2 regions of the Streptomyces sp. NPDC005262 genome follow, and region 2 is predicted to be linked to the other one. Evidence: predicted binding sites of a transcription regulator. Region 2 holds the regulator's gene; the other holds the start of a gene.
What was found. The regulator HspR, encoded in region 2, represses chaperone genes until heat shock. The targets are predictions, from matches to a motif close to TTGAGNNNNNNNNNCTCAA.

Region 1: a site for HspR is predicted at 1,321-1,339, ahead of lon (endopeptidase La). Genes of this name have one in related genera too.

What each region holds. Positions count from the first base shown of each region.
Region 1 is NZ_JBIAKK010000001.1:236,444-243,818, forward strand. It holds gene lon (endopeptidase La) at 1-1,298, opposite strand, end outside; gene ACFYP5_RS00985 (spermidine synthase) at 1,952-2,644, shown strand; gene ACFYP5_RS00990 (response regulator transcription factor) at 2,881-3,618, shown strand; gene ACFYP5_RS00995 (ATP-binding protein) at 3,615-4,691, shown strand; gene ACFYP5_RS01000 (multifunctional oxoglutarate decarboxylase/oxoglutarate dehydrogenase thiamine pyrophosphate-binding subunit/dihydrolipoyllysine-residue succinyltransferase subunit) at 4,951-7,375, shown strand, end outside.
Region 2 is NZ_JBIAKK010000014.1:155,032-162,406, forward strand. It holds gene clpB (ATP-dependent chaperone ClpB) at 1-226, opposite strand, end outside; gene ACFYP5_RS29030 (pyridoxamine 5'-phosphate oxidase family protein) at 453-875, shown strand; gene ACFYP5_RS29035 (hypothetical protein) at 995-1,315, opposite strand; gene ACFYP5_RS29040 (hypothetical protein) at 1,312-1,470, opposite strand; gene ACFYP5_RS29045 (helix-turn-helix transcriptional regulator) at 1,625-2,608, shown strand; gene ACFYP5_RS29050 (LuxR C-terminal-related transcriptional regulator) at 2,792-3,817, shown strand; gene ACFYP5_RS29055 (heat shock protein transcriptional repressor HspR) at 3,854-4,300, opposite strand; gene dnaJ (molecular chaperone DnaJ) at 4,302-5,489, opposite strand; gene grpE (nucleotide exchange factor GrpE) at 5,583-6,233, opposite strand; gene dnaK (molecular chaperone DnaK) at 6,230-7,375, opposite strand, start outside.

The sequences.
Region 1 (7,375 bases), on a different contig from region 2:
AGCAGGACGACCGGGTTCATGGAACCGGCCTCCTTGACGGCGCGGACGATGCGTCCGGGGAGCGCACCGACGTACGTACGCCGATGGCCGCGGATCTCCGCCTCGTCCCGCACACCGCCGAGCGCGACACGCACGAACTTGCGCCCCATGGCGTGCGCGACGCTCTCGCCGAGGGACGTCTTGCCGACGCCGGGGGGTCCGACGAGGGCCAGCACGGCACCACCGCGGCGCCCGCCGACGACCCCGAGACCGCGGTCGGCACGGCGCTTGCGCACGGCGAGGTACTCGGTGATCCGCTCCTTCACGTCCTCCAGGCCCGCGTGCTCGGCGTCGAGGACGGCCTTGGCGGCGCGGATGTCGTACGCGTCCTCGGTGCGCTCGTTCCACGGCAGTTCGAGGACGGTGTCCAGCCAGGTGCGGATCCAGGAGCCCTCGGGGCTCTGGTCGGACGAGCGTTCCAGCTTGTCGACCTCCTTGAGCGCGGCCTCACGGACGTGCTCGGGAAGGTCGGCGGCTTCGACGCGCGCCCGGTAGTCGTCGGACTCGTCCTCCGGGTCGCCGTTGAGCTCGGACAGCTCCTTGCGTACGGCTTCGAGCTGGCGCCGCAGCAGGAACTCGCGCTGCTGCTTGTCGACACCCTCCTGGACATCCTTCGCGATGGACTCGGCGACGTCCTGCTCGGCGAGGTGTTCGCCGAGCCACTGGATGGCGAGCTTCAGCCGGGCGACCGCGTCGGCGGTCTCCAGGAGCTGCACCTTCTGGGTGGTCGTGAGGAAGGGCGAGTAACCGGAATTGTCGGCGAGCGCAGAGATGTCGTCGATCTGCTGGACCCGGTCCACGACCTGCCAGGCGCCGCGCTTCTTCAGCCAGCTGGTGGCCAGGGCCTTGTACTCCTTGACCAGCTCGGCGGCGGCACCGGGAAGCGGCTCGGGGACGGACACGTCCACGCGTGTCCCCTCCACCCAGAGCGCGGCCCCGGGTCCGGTGGTCCCGGCGCCGATCCTCACCCTGTCACGGCCACGGATGAGCGCACCCGGGTCGCCGTCGGAGAGCCGGCCGACCTGCTCGACGGTACCGAGCACACCCGTGCCGGTGTACGTCCCGTCGATCCGCGGCACGAGCAGCACCTCGGGCTTGCCGCCACCCGGCCGGACGGCTGCCTGCGCGGCCTCCACGGCGGCACGCACATCGGTGTCGGACAGGTCGAGAGGAACCACCATTCCGGGCAGCACGACCTCGTCGTCGAGCGGCAGCACAGGCAGGGTCAGCGGAGTGACCGCGTTGGGCTCATTAGCCATGATCTCCCCTTCGGCATTCAAGTTGAGGTATGCAGGCTCAATGCTTCTGAGCGGCTCAATGTTCCCGGGGCTGTGTTCGCTCTCAGCGATCTCTCCGCCGCCTCGCCGTCACCTGCGAAAACCATTCGCGGCCGCCCTTGCGCACGGGGGAGAGTGCCCGCATGGGCGACACACGCGTGGACGACAGGGGGCCGGCCGACGACGGGACGACCGGACGTGAAGGCTCGCCCCGCCGCGTACCGGCGGCGTTCGCCCCCGTGGTCGAGGCGGCCGCCTTTCGGATCACCGATGCGTCCGACGCCGCGCAACCCGCACAGCGCCTACCTGTACGGCAGCATTCCGCGGGGCGCCGCCATTCCCGGCGCCTCCGGCCCGGACCCGCCGGTCGCCCTGCACGCCGAACCGACCGGGGCAAGTCCGGCCGCCGCCCCGGCCGTCGGGACCGCTCCCGACGCCCCGTCCGCCCAGATCGAAGGCGTCGGCATCCGCCTTCCACCTAACCGCCGGGGTCCGCGCGCCGGTGGGACAGCGGCGGGCAGGCCACCTGCCCTTCGACTCCTCGCGCCCCACCCGGATCCACCGATTCTGACCCCACCCGCACCTTCTGACGAGGATGGTGGGATTCCATCCGCCGCCTACCGGAGACCGAGGACATGCCGACCGCCGACCGCCGCACCGCTCACATCTCCGTCACAGTCGACCGCCGCGAGGGACCGTACGGGGAGGTCGTCCTGCGGGAGCGGGGGGACGACTTCGAGATCATCGCCAATGGGTGCTTTCTGATGGACACCGCGGACGGGCGCTCCGAACGGCTGCTGATCGACGCCGCGCTCGCCGCGCTGCCCGCCGGACGGACGGACCCGGCCGTACTCGTCGGAGGGCTCGGGGTCGGCTTCTCGCTGGCGCATGCCGCCGCCGAGCCGCGCTGGGGGCGAATCGCGGTGGTCGAGCGGGAGCAGGCGATCATCGACTGGCACCTGGACGGGCCGCTGGCCCGGATCTCCGCCGCGGCACTCGCCGATCCGCGGACGGCGATCCTGGCGACGGACCTCGTCACATATCTGCGTACGACTACGGACCGTTACGACGCGTTGTGTCTGGACATCGACAACGGCCCGGACTGGACCGTCACCGAGGACAACGGAAGTCTCTACTCCGCTTCCGGTCTGGCGGACTGCCGGGAACGGCTCGCCCCGGGTGGGGTGCTCGCGGTGTGGTCCGCGCGACCGTCCGCCGCCTTCGAACAGGCTCTGAAGAATGCCGGATTCATCGGGGTACGGACGGAAGAGGTGCGCGTTGCCCAAGGTGTGCCCGACGTGGTTCATCTCGCACTTCGGGACGGCTGAGGTCCCCCCGCCGGGTATCCGGGGCCCCCGGACGCCCGGGGGCCAAGCGGCACAAGACAGACACTCCGCCGCCTGCTTGCGTCCAACCCGTTCCCGTGCCGTTACACCCTGCGTAGCCGGGAGCAGCCTGCTGGCTTTACGCTGCTGAGCGGCAAACGGGATCACCCACGAAATTCACAAGCGAAGACCGTGCGTCCGGGGGAATGACCCCCGCGAGAACGGGCAGGGGCGGGGCGATGGAACAGACACACACCACCCACAACGGTGTCGCGGCCACCCCGGGCGCGCAGCGCCGGGTGCTGGTGGTCGAGGACGACCCGACGATCGTCGACGCCATTTCCGCACGCCTGCGGGCCGAAGGCTTTCTGGTGCAGACCGCGCTCGACGGCCCCGCAGCCGTCGACGCGGCCGAGGCCTGGCAGCCCGACCTGATGGTGCTCGACATCATGCTTCCGGGCTTCGACGGCCTGGAGGTCTGCCGCCGGGTTCAGGCGGCGCGGCCGGTGCCGGTGCTGATGCTGACCGCCCGGGACGACGAGACCGACATGCTGGTCGGCCTCGGTGTCGGAGCCGACGACTACATGACCAAGCCGTTCTCCATGCGTGAACTGGCGGCCCGGGTGCATGTCCTGCTGCGCCGGGTCGAGCGCGCCGCGCTGGCCGCGGTGACGCCGCGCAGCGGCATCCTCCGCCTCGGCGAGCTGGAGATCGATCACGCCCAGCGCCGGGTCCGGGTGCGCGCGGAGGACGTCCACCTGACGCCCACCGAGTTCGACCTGCTGGTCTGCCTGGCCAACACACCGCGCGCGGTGCTCTCCCGGGAGCAGCTGCTGGCGGAGGTCTGGGACTGGGCGGACGCCTCCGGCACCCGTACCGTCGACAGCCACATCAAGGCCCTGCGCCGGAAGATCGGTGCGGAGCGGATCCGTACCGTGCACGGTGTCGGTTACGCCCTGGAGACCCCGGCGCCATGACCCGGCCCGGCTCCGGACTGCGCCCTTTCTCGATCAAGGCCAAGCTGGGCACGCTGGTCGTGGTCTCGGTGTTCATCACGACCGGGCTGCTGATGGTGGCGGTGCGCACCAGGACCGAGCTGCGGTTCATCACGGTGTTCTCGGTGATCGCGACGCTGCTGATCACCCAGTTCGTGGCCCACGGGCTGACGGCGCCGCTGGACGAGATGACGAGAGTCGCCCGGTCGATCTCACAGGGCGACTACACCCGACGGGTGCGGGGCGCGGGCCGGCGGGACGAGCTCGGTGATCTGGCCCAGACGATCAACCTCATGGCGGACGATCTGGAAGCCGTGGACCTGCACCGCAAGGAGCTGGTGGCCAATGTCTCGCATGAGCTGCGCACGCCCATCGCGGCTTTGAGAGCCGTCCTCGAGAACGTCGTGGACGGGGTCTCCGCCGCTGATCCGGAGACCATGCGCACGGCGCTGAAACAGACGGAACGGCTCGGCAGGCTGGTGGAGACGCTGCTGGACCTGTCCCGGCTGGACAACGGGGTGGTCACCCTCAAGGCCCGCCGTTTCGAGGTGTGGCCGTATCTCTCGGGCGTGCTGAAGGAAGCGAACCTCGCCGCCTCGCACCGCCGGCTGTCCTCCGGCTCCGGGAACCACACCCGCACGGACGTACATCTGCATCTGGACGTGTCGCCGCCCGAGCTGACCGCGCACGCGGACGCGGAGCGGCTCCACCAGGTGGTGGCCAATCTGATCGACAACGCGGTCAAGCACAGCCCGCCGCACGGCCGGGTCACGGTGCGGGCACGACGCGGCGCGCTGCCGGAGTCGCTGGATCTCGAGGTCCTGGACGAGGGTCCTGGCATCCCGGAGTCCGAGCGCCACCGGGTCTTCGAGCGTTTCAACCGCGGCAAGGTGGCGTCCCCGCACGGTCCGGGCAGTGACGGCGGTACGGGCCTGGGCCTGGCGATCGCCCGCTGGGCCGTGGATCTGCACGGCGGTCGCATCGGGGTGGCCGAATCGACTCGCGGATGCCGGATCCAGGTCACCCTTCCGGGGATCTCTCAACCACGCAGTTGACGCGGGGCCCGAACCGGAAGGGCACGTTCTACGCATCGTCCCACTAGGGGATATGGTCCACGTGGCCGTAGCCACGGCCACGCGTACCCGGAGTGAAGCGGAACCACGCTTGTTTCCCGCCATTCCCAGCGCCGAAACCCGCTCTTTGATGTGACTTGCACGACGAAGACCGGCCCGGTCTGCATGGAACGGTCAAGGAGGCGTAGCCTTGATTTCCGCTGTCCATCACCTTGTGAAGCGGAAGAGGGCGGTTGCCGCCGTGTCGTCTCAGTCCCCCAGTAACTCGAGCATCTCGACCGACCAAGCCAGCCCGGGTGCGAACCCGGCTGCCGCTTTCGGCCCCAATGAGTGGCTCGTCGACGAGATCTACCAGCAGTACCTCCAGGATCCCAATTCGGTCGATCGCGCCTGGTGGGACTTCTTCGCCGACTACAAGCCGGGTACGTCCGGCACGGCGGACAAGCCCGTTCCCGGCGCCGCAGCCGCGGGGGCTGCGGTAACTCCGGCCCCGGCTGCCACCGCACCGGCGCAGACCGACCACGCCGCTCCTGCGCAGCCCGTGGCCCAGGCTCCGGCTCCGGCCGCCGCACCCGCCGCTCCGGCGGCGCCCGCGGTCGCCGCACCCGCTGCCCCGGCCGCTCCGGCGAAGGCCGCGCCCGCGGCACCCGCCGCGCCGGCCGCGAAGGCCCCTGCCAAGGCGGCCCCGGCCACCGCGGCGGCCGAAGGCCCCGAGTACGTGACGCTGCGCGGTCCGTCCGCCGCCGTTGCGAAGAACATGAACGCCTCGCTGGAGCTGCCGACGGCCACGTCCGTCCGCGCCGTTCCGGTGAAGCTGCTCTTCGACAACCGCATCGTCATCAACAACCACCTCAAGCGCGCCCGCGGCGGGAAGATCTCCTTCACGCACCTCATCGGGTACGCGATGGTGCAGGCCCTCAAGGCCATGCCGTCGATGAACTACTCCTTCGCGGAGAAGGACGGCAAGCCGACGCTGGTCAAGCCGGAGCACGTCAACCTCGGTCTGGCCATCGACCTGGTGAAGCCGAACGGCGACCGCCAGCTGGTCGTCGCGGCCATCAAGAAGGCCGAGACGCTCAACTTCTTCGAGTTCTGGCAGGCGTACGAGGACATCGTCCGCCGCGCCCGCATCGGCAAGCTCGGCATGGACGACTTCACCGGAGTCACCGCCTCGCTGACCAACCCCGGCGGCATCGGCACCGTCCACTCGGTGCCCCGCCTGATGCCCGGTCAGGGCCTCATCATGGGTGTCGGCGCGATGGACTACCCGGCGGAGTTCCAGGGCACCTCCCAGGACACCCTGAACAAGCTGGGCATCTCGAAGGTCATGACCCTGACCTCGACGTACGACCACCGGGTCATCCAGGGCGCCGCCTCCGGCGAGTTCCTGCGGATCCTGGCCCAGCTGCTGCTCGGCGAGAACGAGTTCTACGACGAGATCTTCAAGGCGCTCCGCATCCCCTACGAGCCGGTCCGCTGGCTCAAGGACATCGACGCCTCGCACGACGACGACGTCACCAAGGCCGCGCGGGTCTTCGAGCTGATCCACTCCTACCGGGTCCGCGGTCACGTGATGGCCGACACCGACCCCCTGGAGTACCGCCAGCGCAAGCACCCCGACCTGGACATCACCGAGCACGGCCTCACCCTGTGGGACCTGGAGCGGGACTTCGCGGTCGGCGGTTTCGCCGGCAAGACGCTGATGAAGCTCCGCGACATCCTCGGTGTGCTGCGTGAGTCGTACTGCCGCACCACCGGCATCGAGTTCATGCACATCCAGGACCCGAAGCAGCGCAAGTGGCTCCAGGACCGGGTGGAGCGTCCGCGCCCGAAGCCGGAGCGCGAGGAGCAGCTGCGGATCCTGCGCCGCCTCAACGCCGCCGAGGCGTTCGAGACGTTCCTGCAGACCAAGTACGTCGGCCAGAAGCGGTTCTCGCTGGAGGGCGGCGAGTCCGTCATCCCGCTGCTCGACGCCGTCATCGACTCCGCAGCCGAGGCCCGCCTCGACGAGGTCGTCATCGGCATGGCCCACCGCGGCCGGCTGAACGTCCTGGCGAACATCGTCGGCAAGTCGTACGCGCAGATCTTCCGGGAGTTCGAGGGCAACCTCGACCCGCGGTCGATGCACGGCTCCGGCGACGTGAAGTACCACCTGGGCGCCGAAGGCACCTTCACCGGTCTGGACGGCGAGCAGATCAAGGTCTCGCTGGCCGCCAACCCCTCGCACCTGGAGGCGGTCGACCCGGTCCTGGAGGGCATCGCCCGCGCCAAGCAGGACATCATCAACAAGGGCGGCACGGACTTCACCGTCCTGCCCGTCGCGCTCCACGGCGACGCGGCCTTCGCGGGCCAGGGCGTCGTCGCCGAGACGCTCAACATGTCGCAGCTGCGTGGATACCGCACCGGTGGCACCGTGCACGTGGTGATCAACAACCAGGTCGGCTTCACCGCCGCCCCGGAGTCCTCGCGTTCCTCGATGTACGCCACCGACGTGGCGCGCATGATCGAGGCGCCGATCATCCATGTCAACGGCGACGACCCCGAGGCCGTCGTCCGGGTGGCCCGTCTCGCCTTCGAGTTCCGCCAGGCGTTCAACAAGGACGTCGTGATCGACCTCATCTGCTACCGCCGCCGCGGTCACAACGAGGGCGACAACCCGGAGTTCA
Region 2 (7,375 bases):
CGGTGACGCTGGGCAACGACGCGAGCAGCCGGTCCGTCTGGGTCCGTACGGCGACCTGGTCGGCGTCGACGGCGGCGAGCAGGTCGGTGATGTTCTCGTTGTCCTCGCCCTCCAGCAGAGCGAGCAGCAGATGCCCCGGGGTCAGATCGGCGTGCCCGTCCTTCACGGCCCTGCTGGTGGCCGCATTGATGGCGTCCCGGCTCTTGTTCGTCAGCTCGGCGTCCACGTGCGCTCTCTCCTCCTTGCGGTGGCTGGTCCGTCCACTTCTTTCGCGACAACTGACTCAGTCAACGTCCACAAAGTTGAGTCTATTTCACTCAAGACAGGATCCTGCCGAAAACCACCGGCCTCCTGCGGCGACCACCGGCAGAAATCCGCTCGCGTCCGAGTCAACCGGCCGGACGACCCCTGCGCCACCGCAGGACCGGACGCCGGTTGCCTACCCTTTGTCCATGGCCGTAGACGTACGCAACCCCAGCCCCGAGTACCTCGCCTTCTGGCGCGAGTACCACGTGTGCACCCTGACCACCCTCCGCCCCGACGGCACCCCTCATGTGGTGCCGGTCGGCGTGACGTACGACCCCGAGGCCGGGCTCGCGCGCATCATCACCAACAAGAGCAGCAGAAAGGTCGCCCACGTCCTGGCCGCCGGCCCGGACGGGGCACGGGTGGCGGTCTGCCAGGTCGACCGGGGCCGCTGGGCGACGCTGGAGGGCCGGGCCACGATCCGCACGGAACAGGACGTGGTCGACGACGCCGTACGCCGCTACGCGGAACGCTACGAGCGCACCCCGGCACCCAACCCGGACCGGGTCGTCATCGAGATCACCCTCGACCGGGCCCTCGGACGGGGCGCACCGGTCCGCACGGCCTGACCGCCGGCAGCTCCCGCCCACCCGCACCCGGACAGCACAGCGGCGCCACCGTGTTCAGGTCACGATGGCGCCGCTGTGTGGGGGAAGTGTCTGAGCGACATGGAACGACGGGGGATCGCTCAGGCACTGCGGGGGGTGGCGGTGATGGTTTCGGGTTCGATCAGCTGGTGGTCACGCTGATCGAGGTTGACGAAGATCATTCCGTACCGGATGGCACAACGAACGGGCTGCGGCGCCCCGCGGGGTCGACGAAGGCACCGGTAGGCGCGGACCTCTTCGTCGTCCTCCAGGACGACGACGATCGGCTCCCCGAGCAGGGTGACCATCAACGAATCGCCATGGCGGGGGAGTGCCGTGAGCAGATCGATGAAGTGCCACCCTGAGCGGTAGGCAGAGGCCATCTCCCGCCGGAAAACCCGGTCGTCCGGCGGGATGGTCATGCGCCCGCCAGATCCGCCGGGATGCTGTCCCAGCCGACATCGGAACCCTGGACACCGATGGCGGAACCGGACTGCACGCTGTCCCAGCCGACGTCCGCGGTGGACATGTTCGCTGCGAGCAGCAGCGCAGCAGCGGCAAAAGCAGTGGCAAGCACTGAGCGAAGCATTCGCTTGTACATAGTCGGCTTCGTCCTCACTTGATGGTTTCCTCTCCCCCGCCTGACAAGACGATGGCTCATTCAGGCACGTCAATGCCACAGGAGCGATGCATCATGTTCCTGCACGTACAGGACCCTGGGGGGTGGAGATTTGCCTACAACCAACACGAAACCGACACATACTCACCCGGTCACGGACCTGTGCACCGAGGGGGCTCGGCTGTACGCCAGCGCCTTGAGTGTCGGACGCATCGCCCGCGCCGAGGTGGAACCCGCACCCTGCCTCATCGAACTCGGGCTGCTGCTGCCCGATCCGGACGACGCATCGTGGCTCCGCCCGGTTCCGCCCTCCGCCGCCCTGGCTCAGCGGCTCCATCCGCTGGAACGTGAGATCCAGGACCGCAGACGGACGTCCGTGGAACTGACCGAGGCCTTCGAGCCCTTCATGGCCATCAGCGCCCAGAGTCCGGCACCCACGCACGCGATCACTGTGCTGGAAGGCATCGACCGGATCAACGGAGCACTCGATCTGGCCATCGCCGAGAGCCGCACGGAGGTACTGACCATCCAGCCCGGCGGCGGACGCAGCGAGGATGTCCTCAGCGAAGCCCTGACCCGCAGCAAACCCCTGATAGACCGTGGCATCAGTGTCCGCACCCTCTACCAGCACACGGTCCGGCACAGCCAGCGCACGTTCGCCTACGTGGAACTGATGGCCGGCGCCAAACTGCAGATACGCACACTCGAAGAACTCATCGAGCGTCTGATCATCTGCGACGAGACCGTCGCCTTCATCCCGGCCAGGGACGACCGCCGTATCGCACTCGAGCTACGGCATCCCGGTCTGGTCGCGTACCTGACGAAGGTCTTCGAACAACTCTGGCGCCGGGCCCTCCCGTTGAACGAAGCAGCCCCGTACAACCCGGCCCCCGACGGCATCACGGGCGTCCAGCGCGCCATTGCAACCCTGCTGGTCGAGGGGTACGTCGACGAGGCGATAGCCCGCCGCCTCGGCATGAACGTCCGCACCTGCCGTGCGCATGTCGCCAAGCTGTCCTCCACTCTCGGCAGCAGCAGTCGAGCCCAACTCGGCTATCTGATAGCGCGGTCAGGAATCCTGGAACAGGGTTCCTGACCGTTCGCAGCCACACCGCCCCAGCCGTCGGCCGACTGCGTGGCCACACGACAGGGGGAGCATGGTCACGCCCTCGGTGCACCAAGGGAGTTCTCCGTTCCCGGGACGTCACCACACTCTCCCGAGGGCTAGTCTTTTCGCCACCGTCATCTTGTTGCACTGCACACAGTGGGGGGGTCCCCGATGGGCACGTTGGAGGGCAAAACAGGCCACCCGCACGGAGCCGCCGAACTCTGCGAACCGGCGATCCGCCTCTACTCCGAAGCCCTGCGCAACGGGCGCATTGCCCGGATCGAGGTCGCCCCGGCTCCATGCCTCATCGAGATGGCCCTGCTCCACCACGATCCGCACGACGCCGCTTGGATGCGTCCCGTACCGCCATCGGCCGCCATGGCGCACCTGTTGCAGCCCGTCACCCGGGAGATTCTCGACCGGATACAGATCACCACCGCCCTGGCCGCATCCCTGGCGCCTCTGATGGCTCTTGCCAGCGAGGACCCCAACCTCGGGATCACAGTGCTCGAAGGCAAGCCGGTGATCAATGCCGCCCTGGAGCATGCATCGGCATCCGTACGGGAGGAGGCGCTGACCGCACAGCCGGGCGGCGTACGGCAGCAACACCTCATGCACCGAGCCCGCAGCAATGGTCTGACAGCCGTCAACCGGGGAGCTCGGCTCCGCCACATCTACCAGCATCCCGCGCGCTACAGCACGTTCCTCAGGGATTATCTGGAGGTACTGCCTCCCGACCGCGTGCAAGTGCGTACGGCGGAACAGACCATCGAGCGGCTCATCATCTTCGACCGCGCCGTGGCCTTCATCCCTGCCAACGCCGAGCGGGACATCGCCCTGGAGATCCGCCACCCCGCCCTGATCCGTTTCCTCGTGCAGGTGTACGAAGTCCTCTGGGAGCAGGCGACGCCGCTCACCGAGCCCCTGCCCACATCGTCCCCCGGCACCCCCGTCACCGCCGTACAACGCAGCATCGCGCGCCTCCTGGTCGAAGGCCACGTCGACGACGCGGTGGCCCGCAAGCTGGGCATCAGCGTCCGCACCTGCCGGTCCCACATCGCCAAACTCATGCAGGCACTCGACGCCTCCAGCCGGACCCAACTGGGCGCGCTCATCGTCCAGTCGGGCATCGCCGAGCCGGACGGCGCCGCCGCCGCCCGCACCGACGCGGAAGGCCCGCCACCCGCTTCCGGGTGACGGGCCTCGGCCGTCGTACGTGCGCCGTAACCGCGCTTATTCCTTCGGCCTCTTCGGCCGCCAGACGACCAACGCACTCGTCTGCTGCACATCCTGATACGGCACCAGATCACGCCGGTACGACGCGTGCACCTGCGCCTCGCGCTGCTGCATCGCCGCCGCCGCGCCGTCCACCGCCGCGGAGAGTTCGGCGACGCGCTGCTGGAGCGCTGCGACCTGGTTCTCCAGCTCGATGATGCGCTTGATGCCCGCCAGGTTGATGCCCTCGTCCTGCGACAGTTGCTGCACGGTGCGCAGCAGCTCGATGTCGCGGGCCGAGTAGCGCCGGCCGCGGCCGGCCGTGCGGTCCGGGGAGACCAGACCGAGGCGGTCGTACTGGCGCAGTGTCTGCGGATGCAGGCCCGAGAGCTGGGCCGCGATCGAGATCACGTACACCGGTGAGTCGTCGGTCAGTTGGTACGGATTACGTCGTCGGCCGTCCACATCATGCTCCCTTCGCGGCCTGGAACAGCTCCGCCCGCGGGTCCTCCCCCGCGGTCGCCTTCCGGTAGGCCTCCAGCGCGTCCTGCGCCTCGGGACCGAGTTCCTTCGGCACGGCCACCTCGACGGTGACCAACAGGTCGCCCCGGGTGCCGTCCTTGCGCACCGCACCCTTGCCCCGGGCGCGCATCGTACGCCCGTTGGGGGTACCGGCCGGCAGTTTCAGGGTGACCGGAGGTCCGCCGAGCGTGGGGACCTTCACCTCACCGCCGAGTGCCGCCTCCACGAAGGTGACGGGCACGGTGACCGTGAGGTTGTCGTCCCTGCGGCCGAAGACCGGGTGGGCGTCGACATGGACGACGACGTACAGATCGCCGGCCGGACCGCCGCGCTCGCCCGGGGCGCCCTTGCCACGCAGCCGGATCCGCTGGCCGTCGGAGACGCCCGCCGGAATCCTGACCTGCATGGTGCGCGACGAACGCGCCCGCCCGCTGCCCTTGCAGACGTCGCACGGGTCCTGGGCGATGAGGCCCCGGCCCTTGCAGTCCACGCAGGGATCGGTGAGCGAGAACCCGCCGCCGCTGCCACGCGACACCTGGCCGGTGCCGACACAGGTCGGGCAGACCCTCGGGGTGCCGTTCTTGTCGCCGGTGCCCGAACACGCCTTGCAGGGCGCCTGGCTGGACATCCGCAGCGGGACCGTGGCCCCGTCGACCGCCTCGGTGAAGCTGAGCGTCACCTCGGACTCGATGTCCTGGCCCCGGCGCGGCTGCACGCGTGTCCCCGCGCCGCCGCCCCGGTTGAACAGGCCGCCGAAGACATCGCCGAGACCGCCGCCGCCACCGAAACCACCGGGGCCGCCGGCTCCGCCGCCCTGGGTGCCTCCGAAGAGGTCGCCCAGGTCGAAGTTGAAGTTGCCTCCCGCACCACCGGGACCGGCCCGGAAGCCGCCGTTCCCGAAGAGGGCGCGCGCCTCGTCGTACTCCTTGCGCTTCTTGGAGTCGCCGAGGATGTCATTGGCCTCGGAGATCTCCTTGAAGCGCTCCTCCGCCTTGTCGTCGCCCTTGTTGGCGTCCGGGTGGAACTCGCGGGCGAGCTTGCGGTACGCCTTCTTGATCTCGGCGTCGGTGGCGTCCTTGGGGACGCCGAGGACCTTGTAGTAGTCCTTCTCGACGAAGTCCTTCGTGCTCATCGACGTCCCTCCTTCCGGACGATCGGCCGGGCGACCGGCCCGAGGGCCGGTCGCCGGGGCAGACGGTGGGCCCCTCGGTGGTCGGACGAAATGTCAGACCTCCTCGGTGCCACCGCTCTCCTCGTCGTCTGTCTTCTCTTCTTTCGCCGCGGCAGGGGCCGCCCCCGGCTGGGGTTCGGCCACCGCCACCCGCGCGGGGCGGATGGTGCGCTCGCCGATGCGATACCCCGGCTGGAGGATCGCCACGCAGGTCGTCTCGGTTACGTCCGGCGCGTACGAGTGCATCAGCGCCTCGTGGATCGTCGGGTCGAAGGGCTCGCCCTCCTTGCCGAACTGCTGCAGGCCCAGCTTGGCGACGACCGTCTCGAGCGATTCGGCCACCGACTTGAACCCGCCCACGAGCTCGCCGTGTTCCCTGGCGCGACCGACGTCGTCGAGCACGGGCAGGAGCTCGGACAGGAGACCCGCGACAGCGATCTCCTTGACCGTGACCCGGTCCCGCTCGACGCGGCGGCGGTAGTTCTGGTACTCGGCCTGGAGCCGCTGGAGGTCGCCCGTGCGCTCGGAGAGCGCGGTGCGGACCTGGTCCAGCTGGGCGGTGAGGCCGACTGTCTGTACTGAGTCCCCGGCCGGGGACGCCCCCTCCTCCGAAGAGGGGGCGGCGTCCTTCGGCTCAGCTCCGTCAGGGGTGGCGCCGGAGGGGACGTCAGGCTTCTCCTCGAAGCCCGGAGTCTCCTCGGTCACACCGCACCGCCCTTGGCGTCCCGCTCGTCGTCCACGATCTCGGCGTCGACGACGTCGTCCGCGCCGTCGGCGTGCGCCTGGCCGGGCTGCGGGTCACCCTGCGGGCCGCCCTCGGCCTGTGCGTTGGCGTACATCGCCTGGCCCAGCTTCTGCGAGACGGCCGCGACCTTCTCGGTGGCGGTACGGATCTCGGCGGTGTCCTCGCCCTTGAGCTTCTCCTTCAGCTCGGTGAGCGCGGCCTCCACCTCTGTCTTCACGTCACCGGGGACCTTGTCCTCGTTGTCCTTGAGGAACTTCTCCGTCTGGTAGACGAGCTGCTCACCCTGGTTGCGGGACTCGGCGGCCTCGCGACGGCGGTGGTCCTCCTCCGCGTACTGCTCGGCCTCCTCACGCATCCGGTTGACCTCGTCCTTCGGCAGCGAGGAGCCACCGGTGACGGTCATCTTCTGCTCCTTGCCGGTGCCGAGGTCCTTGGCAGCGACGTGCATGATGCCGTTGGCGTCGATGTCGAACGCGACCTCGATCTGCGGGACACCACGCGGGGCCGGCGGCAGACCGGTCAGCTCGAACATGCCGAGCTTCTTGTTGTACGCCGCGATCTCGCGCTCGCCCTGGTAGACCTGGATCTGCACCGACGGCTGGTTGTCCTCGGCCGTCGTGAAGATCTCGGACCGCTTGGTCGGGATCGTGGTGTTGCGCTCGATGAGCTTCGTCATGATGCCGCCCTTGGTCTCGATACCGAGGGACAGCGGCGTGACGTCGAGGAGCAGGACGTCCTTGACCTCACCCTTGAGGACACCGGCCTGGAGCGAGGCGCCGATGGCGACGACCTCGTCCGGGTTCACGCCCTTGTTGGCCTCCTGGCCACCGGTCAGCTCCTTGACGAGCTCGGCGACGGCCGGCATACGGGTCGAGCCACCGACGAGAACGACGTGGTCGATCTCGGAGAGCTGGATGCCCGCGTCCTTGATGACGTTGTGGAACGGGTTCTTGCAGCGGTCCAGCAGGTCCGCGGTGAGCTGCTGGAACTGGGCGCGCGTGAGCTTCTCGTCCAGGTGCAGCGGGCCCTCGGCGGATGCCGTGATGTAGGGCAGGTTGATCGTGGTCTCCGTCGAGGAGGACAGCTCGATCTTCGCCTTCTC